2 regions of the Mesorhizobium sp. M0563 genome follow, and region 1 is predicted to be linked to the other one. Evidence: riboswitches for the same ligand, from Rfam matches in the RefSeq annotation. Region 1 holds a riboswitch; the other holds the start of a gene.
The links. A riboswitch is a leader RNA that binds a small molecule or an ion and turns the genes downstream of it on or off. The one in region 1 is predicted to bind thiamine pyrophosphate.

Region 2: linked by a shared signal. The riboswitch ahead of thiB (thiamine ABC transporter substrate binding subunit) and the one ahead of thiC (phosphomethylpyrimidine synthase ThiC) in region 1 are both predicted to bind thiamine pyrophosphate.

The regions. Positions count from the first base shown of each region.
Region 1 covers NZ_JAMYQV010000005.1:162,390-169,574, forward strand. The annotation lists partial or broken gene NKI50_RS09735 (ribosome small subunit-dependent GTPase A) at 13-156, opposite strand; gene NKI50_RS09740 (hydroxymethylpyrimidine/phosphomethylpyrimidine kinase) at 152-913, opposite strand; gene NKI50_RS09745 (thiamine phosphate synthase) at 904-1,509, opposite strand; gene NKI50_RS09750 (thiazole synthase) at 1,506-2,279, opposite strand; gene thiS (sulfur carrier protein ThiS) at 2,283-2,480, opposite strand; gene thiO (glycine oxidase ThiO) at 2,449-3,450, opposite strand; gene thiC (phosphomethylpyrimidine synthase ThiC) at 3,447-5,282, opposite strand; TPP riboswitch at 5,386-5,502, opposite strand; gene NKI50_RS09770 (Fic family protein) at 5,685-7,185, opposite strand, start outside.
Region 2 covers NZ_JAMYQV010000010.1:146,327-153,511, reverse strand. The annotation lists gene NKI50_RS15470 (ABC-F family ATP-binding cassette domain-containing protein) at 1-884, opposite strand, end outside; gene NKI50_RS15465 (thiamine diphosphokinase) at 886-1,530, opposite strand; TPP riboswitch at 1,658-1,772, shown strand; gene thiB (thiamine ABC transporter substrate binding subunit) at 1,816-2,829, shown strand; gene thiP (thiamine/thiamine pyrophosphate ABC transporter permease) at 3,063-4,682, shown strand; gene thiQ (thiamine ABC transporter ATP-binding protein) at 4,679-5,470, shown strand; gene NKI50_RS15445 (M48 family metalloprotease) at 5,725-7,185, shown strand, end outside.

The DNA of each region.
Region 1 (7,185 bases):
GATCGCTGCGACCGCGGCCGAATTGCTTCCACGAGGTCCGGTTCGAACCGCCGTGTTGTTGCGATTTTCGTCTAAGAGTTTGCGCCAGCGAGCAAGACGCTCAGGATCCAGCATACTAGCGGCCAAAGCTGCTTGTACCGCATAGCCGGGTTCATTCTGCTCCATTCCTCTGAAACGTGGCGAAGACAACCCGCTTGCTTTCGCGCACGCAGTCTTCAAGCGGCTTCGCCTTCGCCAGATGCGCCGCAATCGCGCTGGCCAGTATGCAACCTGTTCCGCGCATTGATGTGGCAAGGCGCGGTGTATCGACGTGGATGGGTTCATGATCGGAGCGTAATAAAATATCGGTCGATCGGAGTCCCGAGGCATGCCCACCCTTGATCAGCAGGGCCTGAGGGCCGGCGGCCAACAGTCTTTGTCCTTGTCGGAGCGCATCGTCCTCATCCACTGCCAGTTCGGGGCCAATAAGGTGCGCCAGTTCGGGAAGGTTGGGCGTGACAAGGCAGCAAAGCGGCATCAGATCGCGCTTCATGACAGCGATAGCGGCTGCCTGTAAGAGCGCCCGGCCTGAGGTGGAGGCCAGCACTGGATCGAGTACTGCCGGCACCTGTCGATTTTCGCGCAGTACGGCGGCAACCGCAGCGATGGTCTCGGCTGTTCCGAGCATGCCGATCTTGATTGCCGCCACTTCGTTGGCCTGCAGCGCGGCGCGCATCTGATCAGCCACCAGGCTTGGTGGCGAATGAAGGATTTCCAGTACGGCGTCGTGCGTTTGCACTGTGAGCGCGGTGACAGCGAGGCAGGTGCGCACGCCAATGGAAGAGATCGTCTCGATATCGCGTGCAATTCCAGCCCCACCGCTGGAGTCTGATCCGCCGACCACGAGCACATGCGGTTCTCGCCTCAGCGCCATGGCTTTGTCTTTTCGATCCATTCTCGCGTGCGCGCTTCGGGATCGGCATTCAAGGTGATGTCGGTGACCACCGCGGCGCTGTCCGCACCAGCCTCGAAGACACCGTCGAGCCGGTCGGGGTTGAGGCCGCCGATGGAGACCAATGGGATCGGCGCCACCCGATGCTTCCACTCGCTGATCCGCTCGAGCCCTTGCGGCGCCCATTTCATCTGCTTCAGGACGGTGGGATAGATGGGGCCGAGCGCGATATAGTCGGGCTCGGCAGCGATGGCCGTTTCCAGTTCGAGATGATCGTGCGTGCTGAGCCCAAGCTTCAATCCGGGGTACTTAATCGCCAGCAGGTCGGCCGCAGCCAAATCCTCTTGGCCGAGATGGACGAAGTCGCAGCCTTCCTCAATGGCGAGCCGCCAATGGTCGTTGACGATCAGTTGGCAACCATGGACCGCGCAGACGCCGTTCGCGCGGCGGATTTCCGTCCGCAACGTGGCCTCGTCCCTATCCTTGATGCGCAACTGAACCAGCTTGACGCCAAGCGGCACCAGCCGTTCGATCCAGGCGGCGCTGTCGACGATCAGGTAGAAGGGGTCGAGCTTCATGAAAAAACTGCCCTGCCAATTGTCGGCGTCGACGGCACGGCGACGTCCTGCGGTTCGAGCATTCCCGAGTTGAAAGCTTCACGACCGGCCTCGACCGCCTTGCCGAACGCACGCGCCATGCCGACCGGATCGGCCGCCTTGGCGACTGCGGTGTTCAGGAGTACGGCGTCAAAGCCGAGCTCCATGACGGTTGCCGCGTGCGACGGCCGTCCGAGCCCCGCATCCACGATCAGCGGAACGCCTGGGAAATGTGCGCGCATCGAGCGCAGCGCCGGAATGTTGATCGGCCCGAGGGCGGAACCGATCGGTGCACACCACGGCATCAGAACCTGGCAGCCCGCCTCCAGCAGTCGCTCGGCGACGACAAGATCGTCGGTGGTATAGGGGAATACATCAAAACCGTCCTCGCACAGGATGCGGGCGGCCTCGACCAGCCCGAACACGTCCGGCTGCAGCGTGTCGTGGTTGCCGATCACTTCGAGCTTGATCCAGTTGGTGCCGAAAACTTCGCGCGCCATCTTCGCGGTCGTGACCGCTTCCTTGACGGAGTGGCAGCCGGCAGTGTTGGGCAGGATTCTGACGCCGAGCGAGCGGATCAACGACCAGAATTGTTCGCCGGCCCTGCCGCCTGCCATCTCACGGCGTAACGAGACGGTTACCGCCGAAGCGCCCGACGCCTTGACGGCCTCGGCAAGGATGGCCGGCGATGGATATTGAGCGGTGCCGAGAAGCAGGCGGGAGGCAAGCGACGTTCCGAGAAGATCGAACATGGCCTAGCCTCCCTGCATCGGTGAGAGGATTTCGATCCGGTCGCCGTCGCTCAACCGGAATTCCGCCCGGTTGGCTTTGTGCACGAGTTCGCTGTTGACGGCCGTTGCCAGCCAATCGCCTTCATAGTCGAGCGCCGCAAGCAGCTCGGCCAGCGTGGTGGCTGCAACCTCATGCACTTTGCCGTTGACCGTCAGTTTCATGAGCAAGCTCCTTCGTTCCGTCTTGATGGAAGACCAGGTCGGCCGCCTGGCGCGCCATGGCAGGGGCGAGAAGAAAGCCATGGCGATAAAGCCCGTTGACTGCGACGGTGCTTCCATGTGCCTCGACACGCGGCAGATTGTCGGGAAAAGCAGGACGGACGCCGACACCGGTTTCAACGATCCCGGCCTCGCCGAATGCCGGATGGAGGGCATAGGCGGCACCCAGAAGCTCCATCATCGAACGCACCGTGGCCGGCTCGGCGGACCCGCTCTCGATCATGGTCGCACCGACCATGAAACACTGGCCGGTGCGCGGCACCACATAGAGCGGAAAGCGCGGATGAAGCAGCCGGACCGGGCGCGACAGCGAGATGTCGGGCGTGCGCAGGATCAGCATTTCGCCGCGAACGCCACGTAGCCGGTCATCGATGGCTGCCATTCCCGTGCAGTCGATCTGATGATCGAAACCAAAAACATGCCAGACCTCGGTGCCGAAGTGAAACTCGACACCCATGGCTGCGAGCTTGTCATGAAGCGCTGCCATCGCCTGACGCGGGTCGAGATGCGCCTCGTCGGAGAAGAGCAATCCGCGCCGGAAGCGGCCGGCGAGGTCGGGCTCCAGGAGCGCAATTTCGTCTTCATCGACACGCCGATGGCCCGAGGTGCGGCTGGCGAAGCGGTCGATCTCGCCCGCATCGCGCGGCGCGGCCACGACCAGCGTTCCGGCCCGCGTCACCTGGCCGGGGGTTGCGGCATCCCACCAGTCGGCGGCACCGCGCCCGAGATCCAGCACCGGCTGCTCGGCGCTTTCGCGCTCGCACCATGGCGCCAACATGCCGCCGGCGAACCACGACGCATTGCCCCCAAGGCCAGGCCTTGTCTCGGCAACGGAAACCGCCGCGCCGCGTGCGGCGAGCTCGAAGGCGGCGGTGAGGCCGGCAACGCCGGCCCCTTTGACCAGCACCTTCATGATGGCTCACGTGGCTGAGGTATGAGCGGTGCGCCGGTCTCGTCCGCCGGCAGGTAGAGATCGCCGCCCTCGCGGTATTTCGCCACCATCGCCGCCATGCCCTCCTTCTGCGCTTCGGTGCGGATGTCGTGGGAAATTCGCATCGAGCAGAATTTCGGCCCGCACATCGAGCAGAAATGCGCCAGCTTGTGCGCCTCCTTGGGCAAGGTCTGATCGTGGAAGGACCGCGCGGTTTCGGGATCGAGCGACAGGTTGAACTGGTCCTTCCAGCGGAATTCGAAGCGCGCGCGGGAAAGGGCATCATCCCTGACTTTCGCCGCCGGATGACCTTTTGCCAGGTCGGCGGCATGGGCGGCTATCTTGTAGGTGATCACGCCGATCTTGACGTCGTTGCGATCGGGAAGGCCGAGATGCTCCTTGGGCGTGACGTAGCAGAGCATGGCGGTGCCGAACCAACCGATCATCGCCGCGCCGATGCCGGAGGTGATGTGGTCGTAGCCCGGCGCGATGTCGGTCGTCAGCGGCCCAAGCGTATAGAACGGCGCCTCGCCGCAGACGGCGAGCTGCTTGTCCATGTTCTCCTTGACCTTGTGCATCGGCACGTGGCCGGGGCCTTCGATCATTACCTGGCAATCCTTCGCCCAGGCGATCTGTGTCAGCTCGCCGAGCGTCTCCAGCTCGGCGAATTGTGCTGCGTCATTGGCGTCGGCGATCGAGCCAGGACGAAGGCCGTCGCCCAGCGAAAAGGACACGTCATAGGCGCGGCAAATGTCGCAGATCTCGGCGAAATGTTCGTAGAGGAAGCTTTCCCGGTGATGATGCAGGCACCATTTGGCCATGATCGAGCCACCGCGCGAGACGATGCCAGTGACCCGGTCAACGGTCAGCGGGATGTAGTGCAGCCGCACGCCCGCATGGATGGTGAAATAGTCGACGCCCTGTTCGGCCTGTTCGATCAGCATGTCGCGGTAGACCTCCCAGGTCAGGTCCTCGGCGATGCCGCCGACCTTTTCGAGCGCCTGATAGAGCGGCACCGTGCCGATCGGAACCGGCGCGTTGCGGACGATCCAGTCGCGGATGTTGTGGATGTTGCGACCGGTCGACAGGTCCATCACCGTGTCTGCGCCCCAGCGGATCGCCCACACCATTTTTTCGACCTCTTCAGCCATCGACGATGTGACGGCGGAGTTGCCGATGTTGGCGTTGATCTTGACCAGGAAATTGCGACCGATGATCATCGGCTCGCTCTCGGGATGGTTGATGTTGGCGGGAATGATTGCGCGTCCGCGCGCCACCTCATCACGCACGAAATCCGGCGTGACGAAATCGGGCAGTGTCGCGCCGAAAGCCTCGCCGTCGCGCTCAAGCTTGCCGTGCAGGATCTCGCGACCAAGGTTCTCGCGGATGGCGGCGAACTCCATTTCGGGTGTGATGATGCCGGCGCGCGCATAGGCAAGCTGCGTCACCGCCTTGCCTGCTTTGGCTCTGAGCGGTTGATGGCGAATGGGAAATTCCGGCGTCAGGCGTTCGCCCGTCGCGAATCCGTTGTCCTCCGGCCGGACATGGCGGCCGTCATAGGCCTCGACATCGCCGCGCGCCGTAATCCATTCGTGGCGAAGCCGTGCAAGGCCATTTTCGATGCTGGTTTCGACAGTCGGGTCTGTATAGGGGCCGGACGGATCGTAGACGGTGACGGGCGGTTCGCCGGCCGTCGGATGGACGGAGATTTCGCGCATCGGCACCCTGATCTGCGGGTGGATGGCACCGGGCTTGTGGATTTTTCGTGAGGCGGGCAGCGGTCCCGTCGAGACGGCGGGGGTGAGGGCATTCATCTTGAGGCTCCTTTGCTCGTTGCATTGGAGACCCAGTTCTGTGCCGGGAGGATGAAAAGACGCTTCTGTCGACCTGCCGAAACAGGACCTCGGGCGTAAACTCCCGCAAGCGCTTGCACCGTCCCTACGCCAGTATGAACTGGATCAGGTTCAACGGGTCACTGCGCCGCGAATGCCAGCAGTATCTCAGCCCCTTGCCGGGACTCCCCTGGTGAATGCGTGAGGTTGGACGGGACGGCTCCGGTTTGTCAAGCGCGTTCTGGCCGCGGCTGATCGGCGGCCGGTCAGACCGTGCGGAAAAAATCGTGCATGTCTCGGCGACAAGTCAAGCCTCGGAGATGAAGGCAGGGACAAGGGAATTACAAACCGTCGGACTAAAAATCGATCCTGATGATCACACCTTCAATGGGCACCAAAGGTTTGCGCGTAGATCGCCTCGATTCTTCCTGCCTCGTCACTGGTCAGCGTGGCGAATTCCTTTTCGCGCGCGCGGTTCGATAGATGTCCATCATTCTGGTGAAGAAAACGGAAGAGCAGATCGGTCAACCGCTCGGGCATGTCAATAAAGGCGTCCACCTGCTGCCGGAACTGATCGTAGCGCTGCAGAAATGCGGTTTCCTCGGGAAGGTCCCGTTCGATCGTCCGCTGAACGCAGGCATAGAGGAATTCGGCGTGCGGGGTTGCATCGAAGAACCGGTAGAAATCACCGGTGTCATTCAGCACCCGGACGTTGAATTGCGGCGTCGGTTCCCATTCCACCAATGGCAGAAGGCGCTGCGAATAGCTCTCGAGCACGCCCCTGTACTCGTTGATCTGGTCCAGGATCGCGGCCGAGACGGGAAAGACCACTCCCGGCGGATTGAAGCCGCGCATGGCAAGGACGTGGTGGATTAGGTAGCGGTGAATGCGGCCGTTTCCGTCCTCGAACGGGTGAATGTAGACAAAGCCGAAGGCGAGGATTGCGGCGGCTACGACTGCATCAAGGTTTTGCGCGGGGCCCTGATCGAACGCCGCCATTCCATCGATTAGCCGCGGCAGGTCCTCGGGCCGAGCGCTGATGTGATCGGGCAAGGGCGTGCCGTTGTCTCGGTCATGCTCACCGACGAAACCTCCTTCTTTTCGGAAGCCAAGTCTTGCGAAACGGGCGTCGCCAAGTACAATTCTTTGCAGACGCAGCAGCTCATCGCGATCGATCGGCCAGCGGCCGGCTTCGCCGATGGCGCGGCCCCAGCGCTGGATGCGATCTTGCGGCGGGCGCTCGCCCTCGATCGCATAGCTTGATCGCGAGTCTTTGAGCAAAAGAAAGGCGGCGGTCCGAGCAAGAAGGTCGCGCGGCACGTCCGCTACGATTGCCTCCGCGCGCCGCGGTAGTTCAAGGCCGATGAATTTTTCGAGAATCTTGGTGCGGAACACCAGAGGGCAGAACTCACGCGTGCCGGGGAGATTGTCCCTTACGCGGTAGCGCGAAGCGGTCTTGTCGGGTCCGGGCCACTGCAGCTCGGGATCGACAACCGGAATGTATCGTCCGGCCGCCGCGTCCGGCAGATCGATACGGGCGCCCCTCAGCCATTCATATAAAAACCAGATGCGGCGGGCATAACTGCCGGTCGGGCTTTCACGGACCAGCGCCTCGATCGGCGCGGGACCGGTCACTTGGAACAGCCGCTTGAGGACGGCAAGGTCCAGTCCCTCGTACTTGAGCGCAAAGGTCAGGTGGCCTTCGAGGGTAGGATTTGGGGCGTGGCGGGGGGTCATGATCCGCCAGCCATCCCGTTCGGTAATGCGATGATGCTCGCCCGTGGCGAACAACCTACGGGGCAAGGGCACGGCGAGCCTGTAGGCTCCGACCAGGGCGCTGTACCCGGCCGGGGTCGCCGTTTCAGGAAGGCGGATTTCCTGAAAA
Region 2 (7,185 bases), on a different contig from region 1:
AGATCGCCAAAGCTCTTCTCGATGTTCTTGGCCTCAATCACCAGCTTGCCGGATTCGGCGGCGTCGCTGGCTGTCATCGTCGCCGCACCCTCGGCGCCACGATGACCGCGAAAGCGCTGGCGCATGGTCTGCAACTCACCGAGCCGGCGCATGTTGCGCTTGCGCCTTGCCGTCACGCCATAGCGCAGCCAGTGCTCCTCGCGCACGATCTGGCGGCCGAGCTTGTGCTGCTCGCGCTCTTCCTCCTCCAACACCGTGTCGCGCCATTCCTCGAAATAGGCAAAGCCCTTATCGAGACGGCGGGTCTGGCCGCGGTCGAGCCAAATTGTGGCGCGTGACACGCGTTCGAGAAAACGGCGGTCATGCGAGATGACGACCAGGGCCGAGGAGGTGCGGGCAAGCTCCTCCTCCAGCCATTCGATAACCGAAAGGTCAAGATGATTGGTCGGTTCATCGAGGAGAAGAATGTCGGGCTCGGGCGCCATGACGCGGGCGAGTGCCGCGCGCCGCGCCTCGCCCCCGGAGAGGTCGTTCGGCCGTTCCTCGCCGGTCAGGCCGAGATGCTCCATCAGATAGGTGGCGCGGTAGGGATCATCGGCGGGCCCGAGCCCCACCTCGACATAGGCGCGAACGGTCGCAAAACCGTCCATGTCGGGCATTTGCGGCAAATAGCGCACCGTCGCCGAAGGCTGGCGGAAGACTTCGCCGTCCTGCGGTTCGATCAGCCCGGCAGCGATCTTGAGGAGCGTCGACTTGCCAGAGCCGTTGCGCCCGACCAGGGCGATCTTGTCGCCAGCTGACGCCGTCAGGGCGGCACCGTCGAGCAGCGGCGCGCCGCCAAAGGTCAGCTTTATCCCGTCGAGATTGAGAAGCGGCGGCGCCATGTCAGCTTTCAGGTAGGGGAAAAGGATGCGCGAGCAGCAGCGCGCGGCCGCTGGCCAGCGCGATTTCCAGCCGGCCCTTGACCTCGTTGGAAATGGTCAGCGACGAGCCGAAGGCAACCTCGACATGGGCGAGCGGCCATTTGGCGCCGGTGACTGTCAGGCCGGCGAGATCCGAAAAGCCGAGCACCGAAAACAGCGTACCGTCGACATAATCGAAGCCAGTCTTTCCAGGCAGCAAAGGAATGCCTTCCTGTGCGCCGCTGGTCAAAAGCACTTCCGTTCCGCCTTCCGCCAGCCGGACGCTGAGCGCCAAATGCAGGAAGATGTGGTCGGTGCGTTTGCCGCCGAAGGCGCCTGCGAGCACAAGGCTGGTCGCACCGCGTTCGAGCGCGGCGGCGATAGCGAGTTCACCGTCGGTCTTGTCCTTTTCGGCGGGAAACACCTGCCGTGGCACGGCGGCCAGATCCTCCGGCAAATCGGCAGGCACGGAATCGAAATCGCCGACCCAGAGTTCCGGCATCAGGCCCAGCATAAGGGCATGGCCGATACCGGCATCGGCAGCGATGACGCGGGAGCCTTCGACCTGGCGGTCGAGCAGCGGCGTGCGGATGAGATCGCCGCCAAGCAGGATGGTGAATGTGCTCATATCTCGTGGCCCTTACCAGCCCTGCCCCGGAAACGGAAGATGAAACGGCAGATGAAACAGGACGCCGCGCTTTGGATGCCCGGCAAACTTCCGCTTGCGCAGCACTTCGGCCGGGCCTATGTGTCGATACGCTCTAACGGGGTGCCGGACGCGATCTTCGCGGACCGGCTGAGAGGCAAGACTGCCAACCCGCTGAACCTGATCCGGTTTGTACCGGCGGAGGGATTAGACGTTTCGGACAGCCCGACGCCTCAATTCCTTTCAACGCGAACGAAGGAGGCGCCGATGCGCAGTTTTTTCCACTCTCTTGCCTCGATTATCCTGCTTGCGGCATCCGTGCTTGCCCTACCGGGGCAGGCATCGGCACAGGATAAGCTGACCGTCTATACCTATGAAAGCTTCACCGCCGATTGGGGTCCGGGACCGGCGGTGAAGAAGGCCTTCGAGGCCGAGTGCACCTGCGTCGTCGAATTCGTCTCGGTCGCCGACGGCGTGGCACTGCTCAACCGTGTGAAGCTGGAAGGGGCCGCGACCAAGGCCGATATCGTGCTTGGCCTCGATACCAATTTGACGGCGGACGCCAAGGCAACCGGCCTGTTTTCGCCGCATGGCGCCGTGACGGACGTCAGTGTGCCGGGTGGCTGGAGCGACGATATCTTCGTGCCGTTCGACTATGGCTATTTCGCTATCGTCTACGATAGCGAAAAACTGAAGAGCCCGCCGAAGAGCCTCAGGGAATTGGTCGAGGGCGATGCCGGCGACAAGATCGTCATCCAGGATCCGCGCACCTCGACGCCGGGCCTTGGCCTGCTGTTGTGGGTCAAGTCGGTCTATGGCGACAAGGCTCCGGAAGCCTGGGCCAAACTCAAGGCAAAGGTGCTGACGGTGACGCCGGGCTGGAGCGAGGCCTACGGCCTGTTCACCAAGGGTGAGGCGCCGATGGTGCTGTCCTATACCACTTCGCCAGCCTACCACATGGTTGCCGAAAACACCTCGCGCTACCAGGCGGCGTCCTTCGAGGAAGGCGAATATCTGCAGATCGAGGTCGCTGGGATCACCACCAAGGGCGCGAAGAACCCGCTGGCGGAAAAGTTCATCGCCTTCATGACCGGGCCGAAATTCCAGGATCTCATTCCCGAAACCAACTGGATGTTCCCGGCCGGCAAGACCGACAAGCCGCTCAATCCGGCGTTCGACAAGCTCGTCAAACCGACCAAAACCTTGCTGTTCAGCTCGGAAGAGGTCGCCGCAAATCGCAAGGCCTGGGTCGACGAGTGGCTGGCGGTGATGAGCAAGTAGCTCGGATTGAAAGATGATCGCCCTACGGCGCCCCCCTCTGTCCTGCCGGACATCTCCCCTACAAGGAGGGAGATTGGCCGTCATGCCGGCTTTCGCCAATCTCCGACATTGCCGGAATGAGCGGAGCGCTGAACCTGCCAATCTCTCCCCATGTGGGGGAGATGTCCGGCAGGACAGAGGGGCGCGCGAAGGAACGCAATCCTCGCTAAGAATCTCGAATCTGGTGGTCTAGCGTGCAACGCGCGCCATCATCGGATACCCGCGTCGCTGCCGGTATCGTCGCGCTCGCCGCCATCGCGCTGCTGATCGGCGGGGCATTCGCCGGGCTCGTCGTCGAAGCCATGCGCGACCTGTCGGGCGCCGCCTCCGCCTTTGATTCCTATCTCCTCCGTGTTGCCCGCTTCACGCTCTGGCAGGCTCTGTTGTCGACCCTGCTCTCCGTCGCACCGGCGCTGTTCGTCGCGCGCGCGCTGTCGCGGCATCCACAGTTTTTCGGGCGAGGCTTTGTCCTGCAGCTTTTCGCCGTGCCGCTGGCGCTGCCGGCCATTGTTGCCGCACTCGGTGTCTTGGCACTCTATGGCCGCGCCGGGTATTTCGCCGGCTTGCTCGGTGCGATTGGCGGCCAGAACTGGCCCGGCATCTATGGCCTATCGGGTATTCTCGTCGCCCACGTCTTTTTCAACCTGCCGCTGGCAACGCGACTGTTCCTGGAAGCGTTGCAGACGGTGTCGGCTAACCAATGGCGGCTGGCGAGCCAGCTTGGCATGGGTGCTGCGCCGGCCTTCCGGCTGATCGAATGGCCGGCGTTGCGTGCGGCCCTGCCGGGCGTTGCCGGGCTCGTTTTCATGCTGTGCATCACCTCCTTCACCATCGTGCTTACGCTCGGCGGCGGGCCGCGCGCGACGACGCTGGAGGTTGCCATATACCAGGCGCTGCGTTTCGACTTCGACCCGGCGCGGGCGGTGACGCTGACCTTGTTGCAGATTGCCCTGACCTTCGTCGTCGTGCTGGCACTAACGCGGCTTGGCGCCAATATGACCGGCGACGCCAATCTGCCGGTAGCCCCGCGCCGGTATTTTTCAGCCGGTGCGGCCGAGACCGTGCTGAACGCACTGGTGATCGGGCTGGCACTGCTGTTTGTCGCCGGACCGATGGCGGCTACGCTGTCGGCCGGGCTTGGCGCCGATCTCGGCCGCCTGGCCGGCGAGAGCGCGGTGCGGCAAGCGACGGCGACCAGTGCCGTGCTCTCCCTCCTATCGGCGCTGCTCTCCTTGGCGTTGTCGCTGTCGCTGGTTATGGCGCGCCGGGCGCTGGCGCTCACCCGGCGGACCGGCAGGCGGACGCTGCTCGAACACCTGGCCGACACCGGTGCGGGGTTCGTCCTGGTGGTGCCGCCCATCGTCATCGGTGCCGGCTGGTTCCTGCTCCTGCGCAGCGTCAGCGATGTCTTTGCGATCGCCCCTGTCATGGTGGTTGTGGTCAATGCGGTGATGGCGATGCCGTTCGCCATCCGCGCCATCCGCCCCGCCTATGACGCGGCGAGCGAACGCCACGAACGGCTCTGTGCACAGCTTGGCATCTCGGGCTGGAACCGGTTGCGTCTGGTCGACTGGCCGTCGCTGCGGCGGCCGCTCGCCACCGGCTTCGCCTTCGCCATGGCGCTGTCGCTCGGTGATCTCGGCGTCATTGCGCTGTTCGGCAGCGATTCCGTGCAGACATTGCCCTATCTGTTGCTGGCGCGCATGGGCAGCTACCGCACCGAGGATGCGGCCGGCCTGGCGCTGCTGCTCGGCCTTGTCTGCCTGGCGCTTGTGCTGACCGCGGACTGGCTGGGAAGGAGGGAGAAATCATGATGCCGATCAGCCCGGAACGGTCGATTTCGGTCGAAAAAGGCGCGGCCGTGCGGCTCGATAATGTCTCGTTCAGCTATGGTGAAACGCCGCTTATATTCGATGTCGATTTCCCGGCGTCGGAAATCACCGCCATCATGGGGCCGAGCGGTTCGGGAAAGTCGACGCTGCTCAATCTGGTGGCCGGTTTCGAAGCGCCGCGGTCAGGCCGCGTGCTCATCGGCGGCGCCGACGTCAGCACTGCGCCGCCATCAGCGCGGCCGGTATCGATGGTGTTCCAGGAAAACAACCTGTTTGCCCATCTGTCCCTCGAGCAGAATGTCGGGCTCGGCCGCTCGCCTTCGCTCATGCTGAGCGAGGCTGACCGCGCCGCAATCGCCGCAGCGCTGAAGCGCGTCGGCCTTGCCGGCAAGGAAAGCCGGCTGCCGCGCGAACTCTCCGGCGGTGAGCGGCAGCGCGTCGCGCTCGCTCGGGTCCTGGTGCGCGACCGGCCGGTGTTGTTGCTCGACGAGCCGTTCGCTTCGCTCGGACCGGCACTGCGCGACGACATGCTCGACCTGGTCGCCGACGTCCATTCGGAGCAGCGCATGACGGTGCTATTCGTCACGCACCAGCCGGACGATGCGCGCCGTATCGGGCAAAACATGGTTTTCCTGGATGGTGGCACGGTTGCCGCGACGGGCACTGCGGCCGATTTTTTCGTCGGGGCTGGACCGGAGGCATTCCGACGCTATATCGGCTCGGGTCCGTTTGCGGCTGGATCACGAGATGTTGCCCGGAAGCGGACATAATTTATGGTCAAACCGGCGGAAGGCGAAGCGGCGCTTGCTTGCCATGGTCGAGGTAGTGTGGCTAGGTCCGCCAGGAGCTGGTCCGGCTTAGACCGTGATTTGCCCTTGCTGCCTCGTATCTGTCGGACGCACGAAGGACGCCGTAGCACTTGATTTTGCGCGTGATGCTTTCCGGAAATCGCGCCCGATTTTCGCGGTCACGTGCCAGGACTTGAAAGGAAGCCGATCTGCCGACCGGCATCGACAATCGGAGGGTGAAACCGCTGGCGCGCTTTCTGGCGCTGGCCGGTCTTGCCGTGGCGCTGGCAAGCTGCCAGATGTTCACGCCTCCCGACGTGCAGGAATCAGGCTTTCAGCCCTCAGACAAGCCGATCACGGTCGACAATGTCGCCGCCAACGGCAAGCTCGCCCAACTGGCGAAGGCGCAGCACCCGCGCATCCTCGCCACCTATGGCGGAGAATATTCCGACCCCAAGCTCGAGCGCATGGTGGCCAAGATCGTCGGCAGACTGACCGTAGTGTCGGCCAACCCGACCCAGACCTACCGCATCACCATCCTCAACTCGCCCAACGTCAATGCCTTCGCGCTGCCGGGCGGCTATCTCTACATCACCCGGGGCCTGCTGGCCTTGGCCAACGATTCAGCCGAGCTTGCCGCCGTCATTGCGCATGAGATGGGCCACGTTACGGCCAATCACGGCCTGCAGCGCCAGCAGCTGGAAGCCGAAGAGGGGTTGGCGACCAAGGTCGTTTCGGATGTGCTCGGCGACAACCCGACGGCCAAGGCGGCGCTGATCCGCGGCAAGCTGAGGCTGGCCCAGTTCTCGCGCAATCAGGAGCTGGAGGCCGACGCCATCGGCATCAAATCGATCGGCGAAGCCGGTTTCGATCCCTACGCCGCCGGCCGCTTCCTGCAATCGATGTCGGCCTATACCGATTTCCGCTCGATCAGCGGCGCCACCGACGCCAGCCTCGACTTCCTGGCGACGCACCCCAACACGCCGCAACGTATCGACCTCGCGCAGCGCCACGCCCGCCAATTCGGCGCGCCCGGTGTCGGATCGCGCGACCGCGATTCATTCCTTTCCGGCGTAGACGGGCTGCTTTACGGCGATACACCGGAGGAAGGCTATGTGCGCGGCGAAACTTTCCTGCATCCTGGCCTCGGCGTGTCGTTCTCGGTGCCCAATGGCTTCATCATCGACAATTCGGCAGCGGCGGTGACGGCGACAGGCCCGGGCGACATCGCCATCCGCTTCGACGGCGTTTCGATCGACAAGGGCCGCTCGTTGACCGACTACATCCGCAGCGGCTGGGTTGCCGGCCTCGACGACAGCAGCGTGCGCCAGGAGACGATCAACGGCAACGAAGCGGCAACCGCGCATGCTGGCGCCGATGGCTGGCAATTCGATATTGCGGTGATCCGCGCCGGCGGCCAGGTCTACCGCTTGCTGACCGCGGCGCCTTCGGCCAGCACCTCGCTGAGCACGGTGGCGCGCTCGGTCAGCGGCTCGTTCCGCATCCTGAGTGCTGCCGAGAAGGCGGCGTTGAAGCCGCTGCGTATCCGCATCGTCACGGTGCAGCCCGGCCAGACAATGGGCTCCCTGGCCGCACAGATGGTCGGCGTCGACCGCAAGCTGGATTTGTTCAGGGTGCTCAACGCGCTGTCGCCGGGCGCCGCCGTTTCGGCCGGCGACAAGGTCAAGATCGTCACC